One region of the Nocardia sp. NPDC050713 genome, then DNA from elsewhere that is predicted to be linked to it. Evidence: riboswitches for the same ligand, from Rfam matches in the RefSeq annotation. Region 1 holds a riboswitch; the other holds the start of a gene.

Region 1 (7,417 bases):
CTCGGTCGGCATGGTGCCGGGCAGCACCGTCAATACCTGCTCGCCCTCCACCAGCGGGGTGCCGAGCGCCGCCGACGCCGCGCTCACCGAGGTGATGCCCGGAACGATCTCGGCCTCGAAGCGATCCGCCAAACGGCGGTGCATGTGCATGTAGGAGCTGTAGAACAGCGGATCACCGGCGGCGAGCAGGGCGACGGAGCGACCCGCCGCCAGGTGCGCGGCCAGTCGTTCGGCGGCCTGTTCGTAGAACTCGTCGATCGCGCCCTGATAGCCGCCGGGGTGGTCGGTGGTCTCCGTCGTCACCGGGTAGACGAGGTGCTCCTCCAGTTGGCCCGGCCGCATGTAGGGCGCGGCGATGCCGCGCGAGATGCTGCGCCCGTGCCGCGCGCTGTGGAAGGCGATCACATCGGCCGCCGCGATGATTCGCGCCGCCTTGACGGTCACCAGTTCGGGATCGCCCGGCCCGAGTCCGATACCCCAGAGTTTGCCCGGTGTGGTCATTCCGCTTCGCTCGCAATCGCGTTCAGTGCCGACGCGGTGATGGCGCTGCCGCCGCGCCTGCCGCGCACCGTCAGGTATTCGACGCCGCCGTAGGCCGCCAGCGCGTCCTTGGACTCGGCGGCGCCGACGAAACCGACGGGGATGCCGAGGATCGCGGCCGGGCGCGGGGCGCCCGCGTCCAGCATGTCCAGCAGGTGGAACAGCGCGGTCGGCGCGTTGCCGATGGCGACGACCGCGCCGTCCAGCCGGTCACGCCACAGCTCCAGCGCCGCCGCCGAACGCGTATTGCCCAGTGCCGCGGCCAGTTCCGGCACCCGCGGGTCGGCGAGGGTGCAGATCACCTCGTTGTCGGCGGGCAGTCGCTTGCGCGTGACGCCGGAGGCGACCATCTGCGCGTCGCAGAGGATCGGCGCGCCCGCGTGCAACGCCGCCCTCGCCGCCGCGACGACACCGGGGGAGAAGGCGATGTCCTCGGTCAGATCCACCTGTCCGCAGCCGTGGATCATGCGCACGACCACCCGCGCCACGTCCGGCGGGAAGGCGCTCAGGTCCGCCTCGGCTCGGATCGTCGCGAACGACTGCCGATAGATCTCGGCCCCGTCGGTGAGGTAGCTGGTGCGCACGTCGGACATGGCGTCCACCCTAGGACGCGGCCGGGGGAGTCCGCCCACAGCCCCGGGATGTCGGAGCGAGGGCGGAGGTATGGCCACGCAGGGACGTGTCGAACCGTGAGGCAGGTATGCCGCGGGTCGGCCAGATCGGCGGGGGAGTCCGCCCCGAGGTCCCGGAATGTCCGAAACGGGGACGGAGGCGCGCCCAACTCGGGGTGGGCGGACGGGGCAGGCGAATGACCTGCCGATGGCCGGAATGGACGCGCAGGTATGCGCCGAACGGTGGAGCGGGCGTGCGGGTCGCGGGTCAGGTGCGTGGTCGTTCGAGGATGCGGGACATGACGATCGCGCTGCGGGTGCGCCCGACGCGCGCGTTCTCCCTGATTCGCTCCACCGTCGACTCGATCTCGGCCATGTCGGTGGCCATGACGTGCACCAGCGCGTCGGCCTCGCCCGCGATCGTCCACACACCGACCACCTGCGGGATCGGCTCCAGGCTTCGGCGCAGTTCGGCCGGGGTGATGTTGTCGCGGTAGTACACCTCGACGTAGGCCTCGGTGGTCCAGCCCAGCGCGGCCGGGTTCACCAGCGCCGTGAAGCCGGTGATCTGACCGCTGGCGACCATGCGGTCCACCCGGCGTTTGACCGCGGGCGCGGAAAGCCCCACCGCGGAGCCGATCTCCTGGAACGAGGCGCGCGCCGAGCGCAGCAGGTGGCCGAGAATCTTGCGGTCGGTATCGTCCATCACAGCCCTTCCTCCGTGACGCAATGATTCGCCGTTCTACCGTCGATTTGCGCAACGATTCGGCGTTCCGGACGCAATGCTAGGCCCTTTACCTTCGTGGCAGCCGTATTCCTCACTCCGGGAGCCACGATGACCTCAGTAGCTACCCTCCAGACCACCGAGCCCGCCCCCGCACGCCGACCCGTGCCGCGCCGGTTCGTGATGTGTCGCCCCGACCATTTCGACGTCCGGTATTCGATCAATCCGTGGATGAATCCGGACGCGCCGGTGAACCGCGCGCTGGCGCTCGCCCAGTGGGACGACCTACGCGCGACCTTCGAGCGCCATGGTCACCGGGTCGACGTGGTGCCCGGCGAACCGGGTCTGCCCGACATGGTGTTCGCCGCCAACGGCGGACTGGCCGTCGGCGACCGGATCATGTCCGCGCGCTTCACCCACCCCGAACGCGCCGCCGAGGGTCCCGCCTTCCACCGCTGGTTCGCCGGACGCGGCGTGGACGTCGCGGCGGCCGCGGAACTCAACGAGGGCGAGGGCGATTTCGCGTTGATCGGCGGCCGATTCCTGGCGGGCACCGGCTTCCGCAGTTCCGCGGCGGCCCACCGCGAGGTCGAGCTGCACTTCGGAATCCCGGTCGTCTCACTGGAATTGGTGGACCCGCGGTTCTATCACCTGGACACCGTCTTGATGGTTCTCGACGAGTCCACCATCGCCTACTACCCGCCCGCCTTCGACGAGACCAGCCGCACCGTGCTCGCGGGCCTGTTCCCGGACGCGGTCGAGGCGACCGACGCCGACGCCGCCGTTCTCGGCCTGAACGGGGTGTCCGACGGGTATCACGTCTTCCTCAGCCCGCACGCCACCGACCTCGCCGCCGCCCTCCGCGCCCGCGGCTACCTTCCGGTCCCGGTGGACGTCTCGGAGTTGCTGAAGGCGGGCGGCGGAATCAAGTGCTGCACGCTGGAATTGCACTGAAGGCGGGCGGCGGGATAAGTGCCGCGCGCGCGAACCGGCCTCGCCCGGTCCACCTGACGTCGGTTCGGGCGCTATCGCGTGCTCAGTCGACGCGGTAGCCGTCGGGAGTCGCCACCACATCGGTGACCTCGCCGCGCGGGCGGCCACAACGGCGGTCGCAGCCGGACCAGTGCTGACGTCCCGCGACGGTGACTTCCTCGGCGGGGATGTTGTCGCCCGCGCTGTCGGTCGACGAGCTGTCCGCCAGGACGCGGCCGGATTCGACTGCCGCGGTGACGTCGGCGCGTACGTCGGTCAGCGACTTCGCGCAGCCGGGCTGTCCGGCGCACGCGCTGACGTGCAACCACGGCGAGGCGGCGTCGAAGATCAAGCCCATCGGCGCGAGCACGCGGACCACCTGTTCGGCGGCCCACTCCTCGAGGTCCGCGACGATCAGACTGCGCCACGGCGTGATGATCACCGGGCGCTCGATCGCCGCGACGAATTCGGCGAGTCGCGCGTCGAGCGCGCCGAGCCGGACGCCCGCGCCGAGCGCGACCGAGCCGTCGTCCTGGTCGAGCCAGCCGATCGGAACATCCTGGGCCGCAGTGATTTCCACGCGCTCCGTGCCGGGCGTCAGACCGATCGACTCGATGATCCTCGCCGGACCGTCCGCGACCTCGTGCAGCCGCCACTGGCCCGAACTCACCTCGAGAAAGCCCTCGGCGGCGGCAAGCACGCTATCGACGGCCTCCGCTTTGGTGACGCGGATGCCGGTGTCGGCTCCCGCCAGCAGCAGCGCGAACTCGTCGGGGCCGACCGCGTGGACGCCGATGTCTCCGTCCAGACCGCTGACATCGCCGCGGCCGTCGTCGAGCGTGAACAGCACCCGTCCCGGCAGTTCCGCCAGCCGGGGCGTCGCGCACAGCCGAGCGTCGAGATCGCCGACCAGCCCGCGCACGTCCGCGAGCCCGCCGACCCGCCCGGACAGCGGCGAGGCCACGATGTTCCGCACGCGCTCGTGCGTCCGGCTCGGCAGCAATCCCGCCGCCGTCAGATGTGCGGTCAGCGCCTCCGCGTCGCGCACCTGACGCAGCTGAAGGTTGCCGCGCGAGGTCAATTCGATCGCGCCGTCGCCGAACTCGCTCGCCGCGGTCGCCAGGGCGAGCACCTGGTCGGAGGTGAGCCGTCCACCGGGCACCCGGATGCGCGCGAGCGGTCCGTCGGCGGCCTGATGCAGCCGCAGCACGCCGGGGCAGGAATCGGGGGCGGTTCGAGTCATAGCTCCTTCAGCCTACGTGCGCGGGCGTGCCCGAACCCACGGGCGGGAGTTCGCCCTGCGCGCGATGCCGAGAACGACGCGGCCAACGGCACGACCCGCAGCTTCGGCGGTAGCTACGACCTCGGCATCGAGCGCACGCCCGCAGGCTCGCGGACCGACCGGCTCCGCTCTTTCCTCGCTGCCAGCAGACGGCGACACCGACCGCTCCGGAACCGGGCGTGCGGCGGGCCACGCCATGCCGGGTACGCTCGGCGTGCTCGGCGGCGTCGAGGAAACCGGTGCAATTCCGGTGCGGTCGCGCCACTGTGAACAGCCAGACCCTCTCCGGCGAGCACCACACCCCGATGGGCGCGTCACCCGAGGAAGGTCACCCGTGATCCTGCTGCTGTCCACGTCCGACACCGATCTGCTCAGCGCGCGCGCCAGCGGCGCGGACTACCGGCTCGGCAACCCCGCCCGCCTGCTGGTCGACGACCTGCCTGGATTGCTGGACGGGGCCGATCTCGTGGTCGTCCGCATCCTCGGCGGCAAGCGTGCCTGGGAGGACGGGCTCGCCGCGCTCCGCGACAGCGGTGTGCCGATGGTCGCGCTCGGCGGTGAGATCGCGCCGGACGCCGAGCTCATGGAATGCTCGACGGTCCCGGGCGGCGTCGCGGCCGACGCGCACAACTACCTGGCCGCGGGCGGTCCGGAGAACCTGCGCCAGCTGCACAACTTCCTGTCCGACACGGTCCTGCTCACCGGCCACGGCTTCGCGCCGCCGGTGCAGCTGCCCAGCTGGGGCGAGCTCGAGCGCGTCGCCCGCCACCCGGCGCCGGTCGCGGGCCTTCCGACCGTCGCGGTGATTTACTACCGCGCCCAGCATCTGGCCGGCAACACCGGCTACGTCGACGCACTGTGCGCGGCGATCGAGGACGCGGGCGCGCGACCGCTGCCGCTGTACTGCGCTTCGCTGCGCACCGCCGAACCCGAGCTGCTGAACACGCTGCGCCAAGCCGACGCGCTGGTCGTCACCGTGCTCGCCGCGGGCGGCACCAAGCCAGCCACCGCGTCCGCGGGCGGCGACGACGAGGCATGGGACGTCGGCGCGCTCGCCGAACTGGACGTGCCGATCCTGCAGGGCCTGTGCCTGACCAGCGGCCGCGCCCAGTGGGAGGACAACGACGACGGCCTCTCGCCGTTGGACGTGGCGACCCAGGTGGCCGTGCCGGAGTTCGACGGCCGCATCATCACGGTGCCGTTCTCGTTCAAGGAGTTCGACGCCGACGGCCTGTCCACCTACGTCCCCGACCCGGAGCGGGCCGCCCGGGTCGCGGGCATCGCGACGCGCTACGCCCGGCTGCGCCACATCCAGCCCGCCGAGAAGCGACTGGCCGTGATGCTCTCCGCGTATCCCACCAAGCACGCCCGCATCGGCAATGCCGTCGGTCTGGACACGCCCGCGAGCGCCATTCGGCTGCTCACCGAATTGCGTTCCGCCGGTTACGATCTCGGCGAGTCGGGGGAGATTCCCGGTTTCGAAGAACGGGACGGCGACGCCCTGATCCACGCGCTCATCGCGGCGGGCGGTCAGGACCCGGACTGGCTCACCGCCGAACAGCTGGAAGGCAACCCGATCCGCATCGGCGCCGCCACCTACACCGCCTGGTTCGACACCCTCCCGGAAGACCTGCGCGAGGCCGTCGTCGAGGCGTGGGGTCCGCCGCCGGGTGAGCTGTACGTCGACCGATCGGCCGACCCGAAAGGCGAGATCGTCATCGCCGCACTGCGTTTCGGCAACGTGGTGCTGATGGTGCAGCCGCCGCGCGGCTTCGGTGAGAACCCCGTCGCCATCTACCACGATCCCGATCTGCCGCCCAGTCACCACTACCTGGCCGCCTACCGCTGGCTGGCCGCGCCGGAGACGGCGGGCGGTTTCGCCGCCGACGCCATGGTGCATCTGGGCAAGCACGGCAACCTGGAGTGGCTGCCCGGCAAGACGCTCGGCATGTCGGCCTCGTGCGGCACCGACGCGGCGCTGGGCGACCTGCCGCTGATCTACCCGTTCCTCGTCAACGATCCCGGCGAGGGCACCCAGGCCAAGCGGCGCGCGCACGCCACCCTGGTCGACCACCTGATCCCGCCGATGGCGCGCGCCGAAAGCTACGGCGACATCTCGCGATTGGAGCAGCTGCTCGACGAGCACGCCAACATCTCCGCGCTCGACCCGGCCAAGCTGCCCGCCATCCGCCAGCAGATCTGGACGCTGATGCGCGCGGCCAAGATGGACCACGACCTCGGGCTCACCGAACGCCCCGACGAGGAGTCCTTCGACGACATGCTGCTGCACGTCGACGGCTGGCTCTGTGAGATCAAGGACGTGCAGATCCGCGACGGCCTGCACGTGCTCGGCCAGGCGCCCGCGGGCGACGGCGAACTCGATCTGGTGCTCGCGATGCTGCGCGCGCGGCAGCTGTGGGGCGGCGAGGTGTCGGTGCCCGGACTCCGAGAGGCACTGGGGCTGAACGAATCCGGCGACGAGGCGCGCGAGCGGGTCGACGTGATCGAGGGTCGCGCGCGCGAGCTGCTCGGCGCGCTACAGGCCGCCGACTGGTCGGTGGACGCGATCGACGGACTGGTCGCGCGATTCGCCGACACCCTCGTGCCCTCGGGCGCGGCGGCCATCGGCGGCGCGGAACCGGGTACGGCCGGTGCGGTGCGCGCCGTACTGCGCTTCGCCGCAACGGAAGTGGTGCCGCGCCTGCGCGAGACCGGCGTCGAGATCGAGCGGGTGCTGCACGCGCTGAACGGCGGGTTCGTCCCGGCGGGCCCGAGCGGTTCGCCGCTGCGCGGCCTGATCAACGTGCTGCCGACCGGCCGCAACTTCTACTCGGTCGACCCGAAGGCGGTGCCGTCGCGGCTGGCCTGGGAGACCGGTCAGGCCATGGCCGAATCGCTGGTCGAACGCTATCGCGCCGACCACGGCGAATACCCGCGCTCGGTGGGCCTTTCGGTGTGGGGCACCTCGGCCATGCGCACCTCCGGTGACGACATCGCGGAGGTCTTCGCGCTGCTCGGTGTGCGGCCGGTGTGGGACGAGGCCAGCCGCCGCGTTACGACTCTCGAAGCGATCCCACTCGCCGAACTCGGCAGGCCGCGTATCGACGTGACCGTGCGCATCAGCGGGTTCTTCCGCGACGCCTTCCCGCACGTGCTCGCCCTGCTCGACGACGCGGTCCGGCTGGTGGCCGAGCTCGACGAGCCCGCGGAGTCGAATTACGTTCGCGCGCACGCGGAGTCGGATCTGGCCGAACACGGCGACGCCCGCCGCGCCACCACCCGCATCTT
Region 2 (7,417 bases), on a different contig from region 1:
GCTCGCCCGCGCAATTCGGCTGAGATGTCGAGCCGGACCAGGTGACCTGGAAAGCGGCCTGCTCACCGCGATTCAGATTGCGCACGTCGGGCTGACCGTCCGGATAGCAATCGGTGCTCGACCACAGCTTGCGGGTGCCGTCGAGGGTGTAGACCGAGATCTGCTGCAATCCGGAGCCGACGTCGCGGGCGCAGGTCACCGAGGAGATGTTGGTGATCACGATGCCGAACACCGGCTGCTCGCCCGCCTTGTAGGTGGGTTGCTCGACGGTCACCTTCACCGCCAGCGACTGATCGGGGCACTGCCCGGACGCCACCGGAGCCGGACTTGCCGCCGGGGTCACCGAAGGTTTGGGCGCGTCCGCGCTGGCGGATGACTTCAGCGTGTCGCCCGACTTCTTCACCGACGAGGTCGAACTCGACGCGGCCACCTTGGCGTCACCGGGCGAGCCGCCACCGCGCACGACCATCACCACGAGCCAAATCACCAGCGCGAGCGCCAAGACCAGGATTCCGATGGCGAAAACGCGACGACGCCAGTAGATCTCCGGAGGCAGCGGTCCAGTCGGTTCCAGCACGATTCAAACTTACGGGCAGCACCGGGCGCGGTGTCTCAGGACCTCGGCGTGTCGAACTGGACGACGCCATGGTGCCGGGTGCATCGCACCCGGCACGCTGGGGAAACTCCGCTCCTAGAACGGGTCAGGCGACCTCGCCGATGTTGCCGATGGCACTGTGCAGTTTCATCTGGCCCTCGGCCAGCTTGTAGGTGACGCACGCGATGGCGAGTTCGCCCGCCTTCACCCGCTCGGCGATGATCGACGAACGCTCCATGAGCAGTTTGCTGGTCTCGACCACGTGCCTGGCCTCGAGCTCGTCCACGTCGGACAGGCCCTCCCTGCGGCCGATCAGGATGGACGGCGACACCTTCTCCACCACGCTGCGGATGAATCCGCCGGGCACCTCGCCGCCGTCGAGCGCGTCGACGGTGGCCTTCACCGCGCCGCAGCTGTCGTGTCCGAGCACCACGATCAGCGGCACGTTCAGCACGTGCACGCCGTACTCGATCGAACCGAGCACCGAGCTGTCCACCACGTGGCCCGCGGTGCGCACGACGAACATGTCGCCGAGACCCTGATCGAAGATCAACTCCGCGGCCACGCGCGAGTCGCCGCAGCCGAAGAGGATGGCCGAAGGATGCTGACCGCCGACGAGCTTCGCCCGGTCGGCGGCGCCCTGATTAGGATGCATGAGGGTGCCGTTGACGAAACGCTCGTTGCCTTGGCGGAGAGATTTCCACGCGCTGATCGGGTTGGAATCAGACATACCGACCATTGTGCACAAGGCATTCGCTACCAGCGAGTCAGGTTCGTTACGTGTCGGCAAATATCGACTGGCCGCCGGGTGGCGGGGACGGTGAGGGTAATGCGTAGCGGGACAGGTCGGATCACACCGGCCCTGCCACAGATCGGTGATCGCGGCATCGACGCCGATGTGTTGCTGGACTGGTACGCCGAGACCGCCCGCGACCTGCCGTGGCGGCACCCCGGCGTGACCGCGTGGCAGATCCTGATGAGCGAGATCATGCTCCAGCAGACCCCTGTCGTTCGGGTGCAGCCTGTCTGGCTGGAGTGGGTGGCGCGCTGGCCGGTGCCCTCGGCGATGGCCGCGTCCTCCCAGGCCGAGGTGCTGCGCGCGTGGGGCAAACTCGGCTATCCGCGGCGCGCGCTGCGGCTGCACGAGTGCGCGCGGGTGCTCGCCGAGGAGCACGGCGACGAGGTTCCCACCGACGTGGACGTGCTGCTCGGCCTGCCCGGCATCGGCGCTTACACCGCGCGTGCGGTCGCCTGCTTCGCCTACGGCCAACGCGTGCCGGTGGTGGACACCAACGTGCGCCGGGTCGTCGCGCGCGCCGTGCACGGTCGCGCCGAAGCGGGCAATCCGGCCGCGCGCGACCTCGCCGAGACCGAGGCGCTACTGCCCGCGAAGATCGACCGCGCGGCGCGGTTTTCCGCCGCGCTGATGGAGCTCGGCGCGACGGTCTGCACCGCGCGCACGCCCGACTGCGCGCACTGCCCGCTGCCCGCCTGCGCCTGGGTGACCGCGGGTCGTCCGGTGTCCGAGGTGGTGCGCCGCACCCAGAAGTACGAGGGCACCGACCGCCAGGCCCGCGGCCGCCTGCTCGACGTGCTGCGCGCCGCGACCGGGCCGGTGGAGCGGGTGCGCCTGGACCTGGCCTGGACCCGCGATCCCGGCCAGCGCGATCGGGCGCTGGACTCGCTGCTGGTCGACGGGCTGATCGAGCAGACGGCGGACGGATTGTTCGCCCTCGCGGGTGAGGGCGATCGCTGACAGCCGGATGAAGGGGGCCTTCGGTCGGTCAGGCGAGGACCCGGTGCAGAAATCGTTCCACTTCGGCGCGATAGCGCTCGGGCTGATCGTCGTGCACCAGATGTCCCGCGTCCGGGATCAGCACGTACTCCGCATTCGCGTTGGTCTCGGCCATTTCCCGCATCTGCCCGGCCGGGGTGATGGTGTGCTCGCCCTCGATGAGCAGCACCGGGACGCGCACCGCCCGCCACTGCTCCCAGAAATGGCGGGTGCCCCACTCCTCGGAGATGTCGCGGAAGGTCGCGACCGAGCCGTGCAGCCGATAGCCGTCCGGGCCGTGCTCGAAGGAGTTCAGGAAGTAGCGACCCGCGACGGGGCCGAAGTACTCGAGCACCGAGTCGGCGTCGGGGAACGGCTGCGGCCACGACTCGATCATGGCCGCCCAGTCCGCGGCGGTGCGTCCGGTGAAGTCGGGGGCGATGTCCTCCACCACCAGCGCGCGCACCCGCTCCGGATACTGCGCGGCGAAGACCCAGCCGTGCAGCGCCCCCATGGAATGGCCGATCACGACCATCGGCTCGGTGAGGTGCGCGGTGGCCTCGGCGAGATCGGCGACGAAGGCCTCGGTGGTCAACTCCGGCGGGGCCGGGCGGCCGTGGCCCGCGGCGTCGTAGGTGTAGACGTGCCCGTGCGCCCGCAGCCAGTCCAGCTGGTCGCCCCAGGTGCGCGCGCTGCCCATCAAACCGTGCAGCAGCAGGATCGGCACGCCTGCTCCGCCTTCGTCGTACCACATCGGGACGATTGTGCCCCCGGGCTCGTCCGGGCGCGCGCCCGCCCGCGCGCGGGCGACGTATTGTCGAGTTCATGGCTGTCGTGAAGATCAACGCGATCGAGGTCCCCGAGGGCGCAGGGCCCGAGCTGGAGAAGCGGTTCGCGCACCGCGCGCACGCGGTGGAGAACTCGCCCGGCTTCCTCGGCTTCCAGCTGCTGCGTCCGGTCGCGGGCGAGAACCGCTACTTCGTGGTGACCCAATGGGATTCCGAGGAATCCTTCGCCGCTTGGCGGGACGGTCCCGCCCGTGCCGCGCACGCCGGCAGCGGGGACAAGAAGCCGGTCTCGACCGGGGCGTCGCTGCTCGAATTCGAGGTCGTGCTCGACGTCGCGGCCAAGCCCGCGTCCTAGCATCCGGCGGGTAACGACTCGCCCACACCGTGGTCAACAGGTGTCGACCGTGTTGACGACGGGCGCGCCGTGGTGTCACAGTTCGAGGTGACCAAGCGAGGGTGATGCGGTAATTCCGGTGTGATTCCGGAGCGGTCGCGCCACTGTGTTCCAAGCATCGAGTCCGATCTCCGCCGAGCAGGCGGGGGCCAGGCGAGGTGCCGGAAAGCCAGACACCGGCACCCTCCGCACCACCCATCTCACGGGACGCGACAACGCCCTGCCGGGACCGAGAATCCGGTCGGGACGTATCCCTAGGAGGACTCGAATGGCCATCGCGCATTCACCGAGCCAGGCGACCGATTCCCTGGCGACCGTGCTCGTCACGGTAGGTGTCGTTCTTCTCGCACTGCTCACGCTGTACCTGGTCGGCTTCGATCAGGGCGCCATCTCGCGCAGCGGGATGTTCATGCACGAGCTCATGCATGACGGACGTCATCTGCTGGGTGTTCCGTGCCACTGAACCCACCGACGACGACTCCGGTCCCCCTGGCCGGAACCTTGAAAACCCTGCTGCTGCGCGGCCTGCTCGCCGGTTTGATCGCCGGTCTGCTGGCCGCCACGGTGGGCTATTTCGTCGGCGAACCGAAGGTCGACGCGGCGATCGCCATCGAAGAGGCGAACGCGGCCACCGAAGAGTCGCACCACACGCCGGAGGAACCCGCCACGGGTCATTCCCACGGCGACGAGGAAGAGCCGCTGGTCAGCAGGCCCGGACAGAAGTTCGGGCAGTTCCTGGCTCTCGGCCTCAGCGGTCTCGCCTTCGGCGCGATCTTCGCCTCGGTCGCGCATTTCGCGCGGCGCCACACCGCACTGTCCGGTCCCAAGCTGGCGATCGGGCTCGGTGTCGCAGGGTGGGCCGCGATAGTCGCGGTGCCGTTCTTCAAGTACCCGGCGAACCCACCAGCGGTGGGTGATCCGGAGACCATCAACGATCGCACCCTGCTCTGGGTGGCCTCGGTGCTGCTCGGCCTCGCGGCCGTCGGCGCGGGGGTGTACGTGTACAAACTGCTGCGCGGGCAGCTGGACACCGTCCGGCTGATCGCGGGCGTCGCGGTGTTCGTGCTGATCACCACGCTGGGCTACGTCCTGCTGCCTGGCGTCGACGAGGTGTCCGCCGACTTCCCGCCGAGCCTGCTGTGGCAGTTCCGTGTCGCGTCGCTCGCCGTCTCCGCCACGCTGTGGGCGGCGCTCGGTCTCGGCTTCGCGGCGCTCACCGAGTTCGCGGGGCGTAACACCCAGGCGCGGAGCGAGGTCGCTACCGCGGGGTGACTCGCGTTCGAAAGATCAGGGGCAGTGTCGGTCTCATGACCGGCACTGCCCCTTTTCGGTCGAGCGGTCAGGCCAGCGCGGCGTCCAGGCTGATGATGTCGACACCGGCCAGCGCCTTGGAGACCGGGCAGCCGGCCTTGGCGGCCTCGGCGGCGGCGAGGAAGCCGTCGGCGTCCATGCCGGACACCCGGCCGCGGACGGTCAGTGCGACCGCAGTGATGCGGAAGCCGCCCGCCGGGTCCGGGCCGAGGGTGACGTCGGCGGTGACGTCCAGGCTTTCGGGTGTGGCGCCCGCGTTGCCGATCTGCGCCGAGAGCGCCATGGCGTAGCAGGAGGAGTGCGCGGCCGCGATCAGTTCCTCGGGGCTGGTGGTGCCGTCGGCTTCCTCCGCGGAACGCTTGGGGAACGACACGTCGTACTTGCCGACGCCCGAACTGGTCAGCTCGACCTGGCCGGAGCCGTCCTGCAGACCTCCGGTCCAAGCGGTGCGCGCGGTACGTGTTGGCATCATTGTCCTTTCACGAAGTGAGCCGAACTCGTGCAGGCTAGAACCTACCCGCACAGCCGAACCGTGCGCACCGCTTCCGCGGGCGAGCCGTCAGCTCGCCGCGCCGAGCTTCCCGTCGAGTTGCTCGAGTATCCGGGGCCACGCCGCACGGTGCCGGTCTCTGGCCGCCTCGCTCGCGAACCCCGAGTGCCGCAGGCGAAGCCGGATGCCGCGCGGCTGCTTGACGAACTGCACGCTCACCACCGTCTCGGCGCCCTCGGTGCCGCTCTCGCCGGTGACCCAGGTGAGCTCGACGAGGCGCTCCGGCTCCAGCCGCAGGAACCGGCCGTAGTGCGGGTTGCGCTTGCCCTCGAACTCGGTCTCGAAGAAGAACGGCTCGTTCACCGCGGGCTTCATCCGCACCGAATCCGGGGCGGCTAACCAGATGTCGAACCCCTGTGTCCATGCGGCGTAGAGCAAGCTGGGCGGTGCTTTCATCACCCGCTCCACGGTGAGGTCGTAGGGCCGTGCGGACAGATCCGGGAGACGAACTGACTGGTCGACCATCACCGGACCATACCCGCGCGCCCGAAGCCCCCACAGCATTTGCCCCGACGTGATCGGCTGTCACTCGGGATTGGTCACCCGGGCGAGCACGATGCCGCCGAGGATCAGCGCGAGCGCGAGCAACCGCCCCGCGCTGAACGGATCCCGGTGCACCACGATCCCGAGGGCGATCGCGCCCACCGCGCCGATGCCGGTGAAGACGGCGTAGGCGGTGCCGACGGGCAGCGTCTGCATGGCTCTGGACAGCAGGTATACCGCGAGGCTGCCCAGCACGAAGCACACGAGGGTGGGCAGCGGGCGGGTGAAGTTCTCGGTCGGTTTGATGCTCTGTGACCAGACGATCTCGACGAGGCCCGCGAGACCTAGTACGAGCCAGTTCATTTCGGTGCTCCGCTCATTCAGGGCTCCACTCGTTCAGGGGCTCCGCTCATTCAGGAGCGCGAGTCGTTCAGGGGCGAGAGTCGTTTGCGTGCGCGTTCGTTGGGTGCTCGAGCCGTTCACGTGCCCTAGGCCCTGTCTCGAAGTTCCATCCGGCGCCTCAGCCCGGACTTCGAGACAGGGCCTAGTCGTTCGCGCTCGAGTCGTTCGGGCGCGTCCGTTCTCGTTCAGTACTGCGCCGCGAGGGAGCGGGCGGTTTCGATGGCCTTGGCGTAGGAGTCGTCGTGTTCGGCTCGGCGATCGGCGAGCGCCGGATCCTGGCGGGAGTTGGCCAGTTCGGCGTGCACGAAAACCGTGTCGGTTACGGCGAAGTGGCCCGCGAAGAAGTCGCGCAGGTAGCGCTCCTGGTAGTCGAAGGCCGCCTTCGGCGCGCCGGGCGAATAGCTGCCGCCGCGCGCGGAGGTGACGACGAAACGGCGGTGCCCCAACGACATTCGGGGAAAGGTGATCTGGTCCAGCCAGGCCTTCAGCACGGCCGGAATCGAGTAGTTGTACATCGGGGTGCCGATCAGGATCACGTCGGCGGCGAGCACTTCGTCCAACAGGGGGCGCAGGACGGCCAGCGCCGCGGTCTGGGCCGGAGTCGTCGCCAGGCCGTCGAGGTCAGCCGGGTCGAAGGCGCCGCGCGCGAGGACCGCGTCGCACAGCTCGGTCCACGGCTCGTCCACGAAGGGCACGGGCCGCGCCGCAAGGTCTCGGTACAGGTACTCGCCGTTCGGATTCCCGGCGCGCCAGGCGGCGGCGAACTCCGCGCTCAGTTCCCGGCTGATGGAGCGGCGCCGGGCGCTCGCGTCGAGGTGCAACAAGGTGCTCATGCCTGCGCCTCGCCAATGCTCGGCTCCAGCACGCGCACCGCGCGCTGGCAAGTGATTCGCTCACTGCTTTCGCTCATGATTCAACCCTTCAACTAAGCGGACATATTGTCCGGTTCGACGTTAACAGCAAATCGGACACTCTGTCCACTTATCCCGAACTCCGCTAGAGTCGCTGTCATGGATGCCCGCTCGGATCTGCTCACCGGCGCACCGCTCGATCGACCGCCGAGCGAACGCGCGGACGCGGCACGCAACCGCGCCAAGGTCCTCGCGGCCGCGGCGGAACT

Evidence for each region. A riboswitch is a leader RNA that binds a small molecule or an ion and turns the genes downstream of it on or off. The one in region 1 is predicted to bind cobalamin.
Region 2: another riboswitch for cobalamin. It lies ahead of AB0H49_RS03320 (CbtB-domain containing protein); the one in region 1 lies ahead of cobN (cobaltochelatase subunit CobN).

What each region holds. Positions count from the first base shown of each region.
Region 1 is NZ_JBFAHS010000015.1:24,539-31,955, forward strand. It holds gene AB0H49_RS25480 (precorrin-2 C(20)-methyltransferase) at 1-501, opposite strand, end outside; gene AB0H49_RS25485 (precorrin-8X methylmutase) at 498-1,133, opposite strand; gene AB0H49_RS25490 (Lrp/AsnC family transcriptional regulator) at 1,420-1,857, opposite strand; gene ddaH (dimethylargininase) at 1,987-2,829, shown strand; gene cobG (precorrin-3B synthase) at 2,912-4,090, opposite strand; cobalamin riboswitch at 4,313-4,434, shown strand; gene cobN (cobaltochelatase subunit CobN) at 4,464-7,417, shown strand, end outside.
Region 2 is NZ_JBFAHS010000001.1:824,682-832,098, forward strand. It holds gene AB0H49_RS03295 (hypothetical protein) at 1-577, opposite strand, end outside; gene AB0H49_RS03300 (carbonic anhydrase) at 702-1,325, opposite strand; gene AB0H49_RS03305 (A/G-specific adenine glycosylase) at 1,425-2,351, shown strand; gene AB0H49_RS03310 (alpha/beta hydrolase) at 2,380-3,123, opposite strand; gene mhuD (mycobilin-forming heme oxygenase MhuD) at 3,195-3,512, shown strand; cobalamin riboswitch at 3,568-3,751, shown strand; gene AB0H49_RS03320 (CbtB-domain containing protein) at 3,820-4,014, shown strand; gene AB0H49_RS03325 (CbtA family protein) at 4,005-4,823, shown strand; gene AB0H49_RS03330 (OsmC family peroxiredoxin) at 4,891-5,331, opposite strand; gene AB0H49_RS03335 (SRPBCC domain-containing protein) at 5,422-5,877, opposite strand; gene AB0H49_RS03340 (multidrug efflux SMR transporter) at 5,938-6,258, opposite strand; gene AB0H49_RS03345 (NAD(P)H-dependent oxidoreductase) at 6,483-7,130, opposite strand; gene AB0H49_RS03350 (helix-turn-helix domain-containing protein) at 7,308-7,417, shown strand, end outside.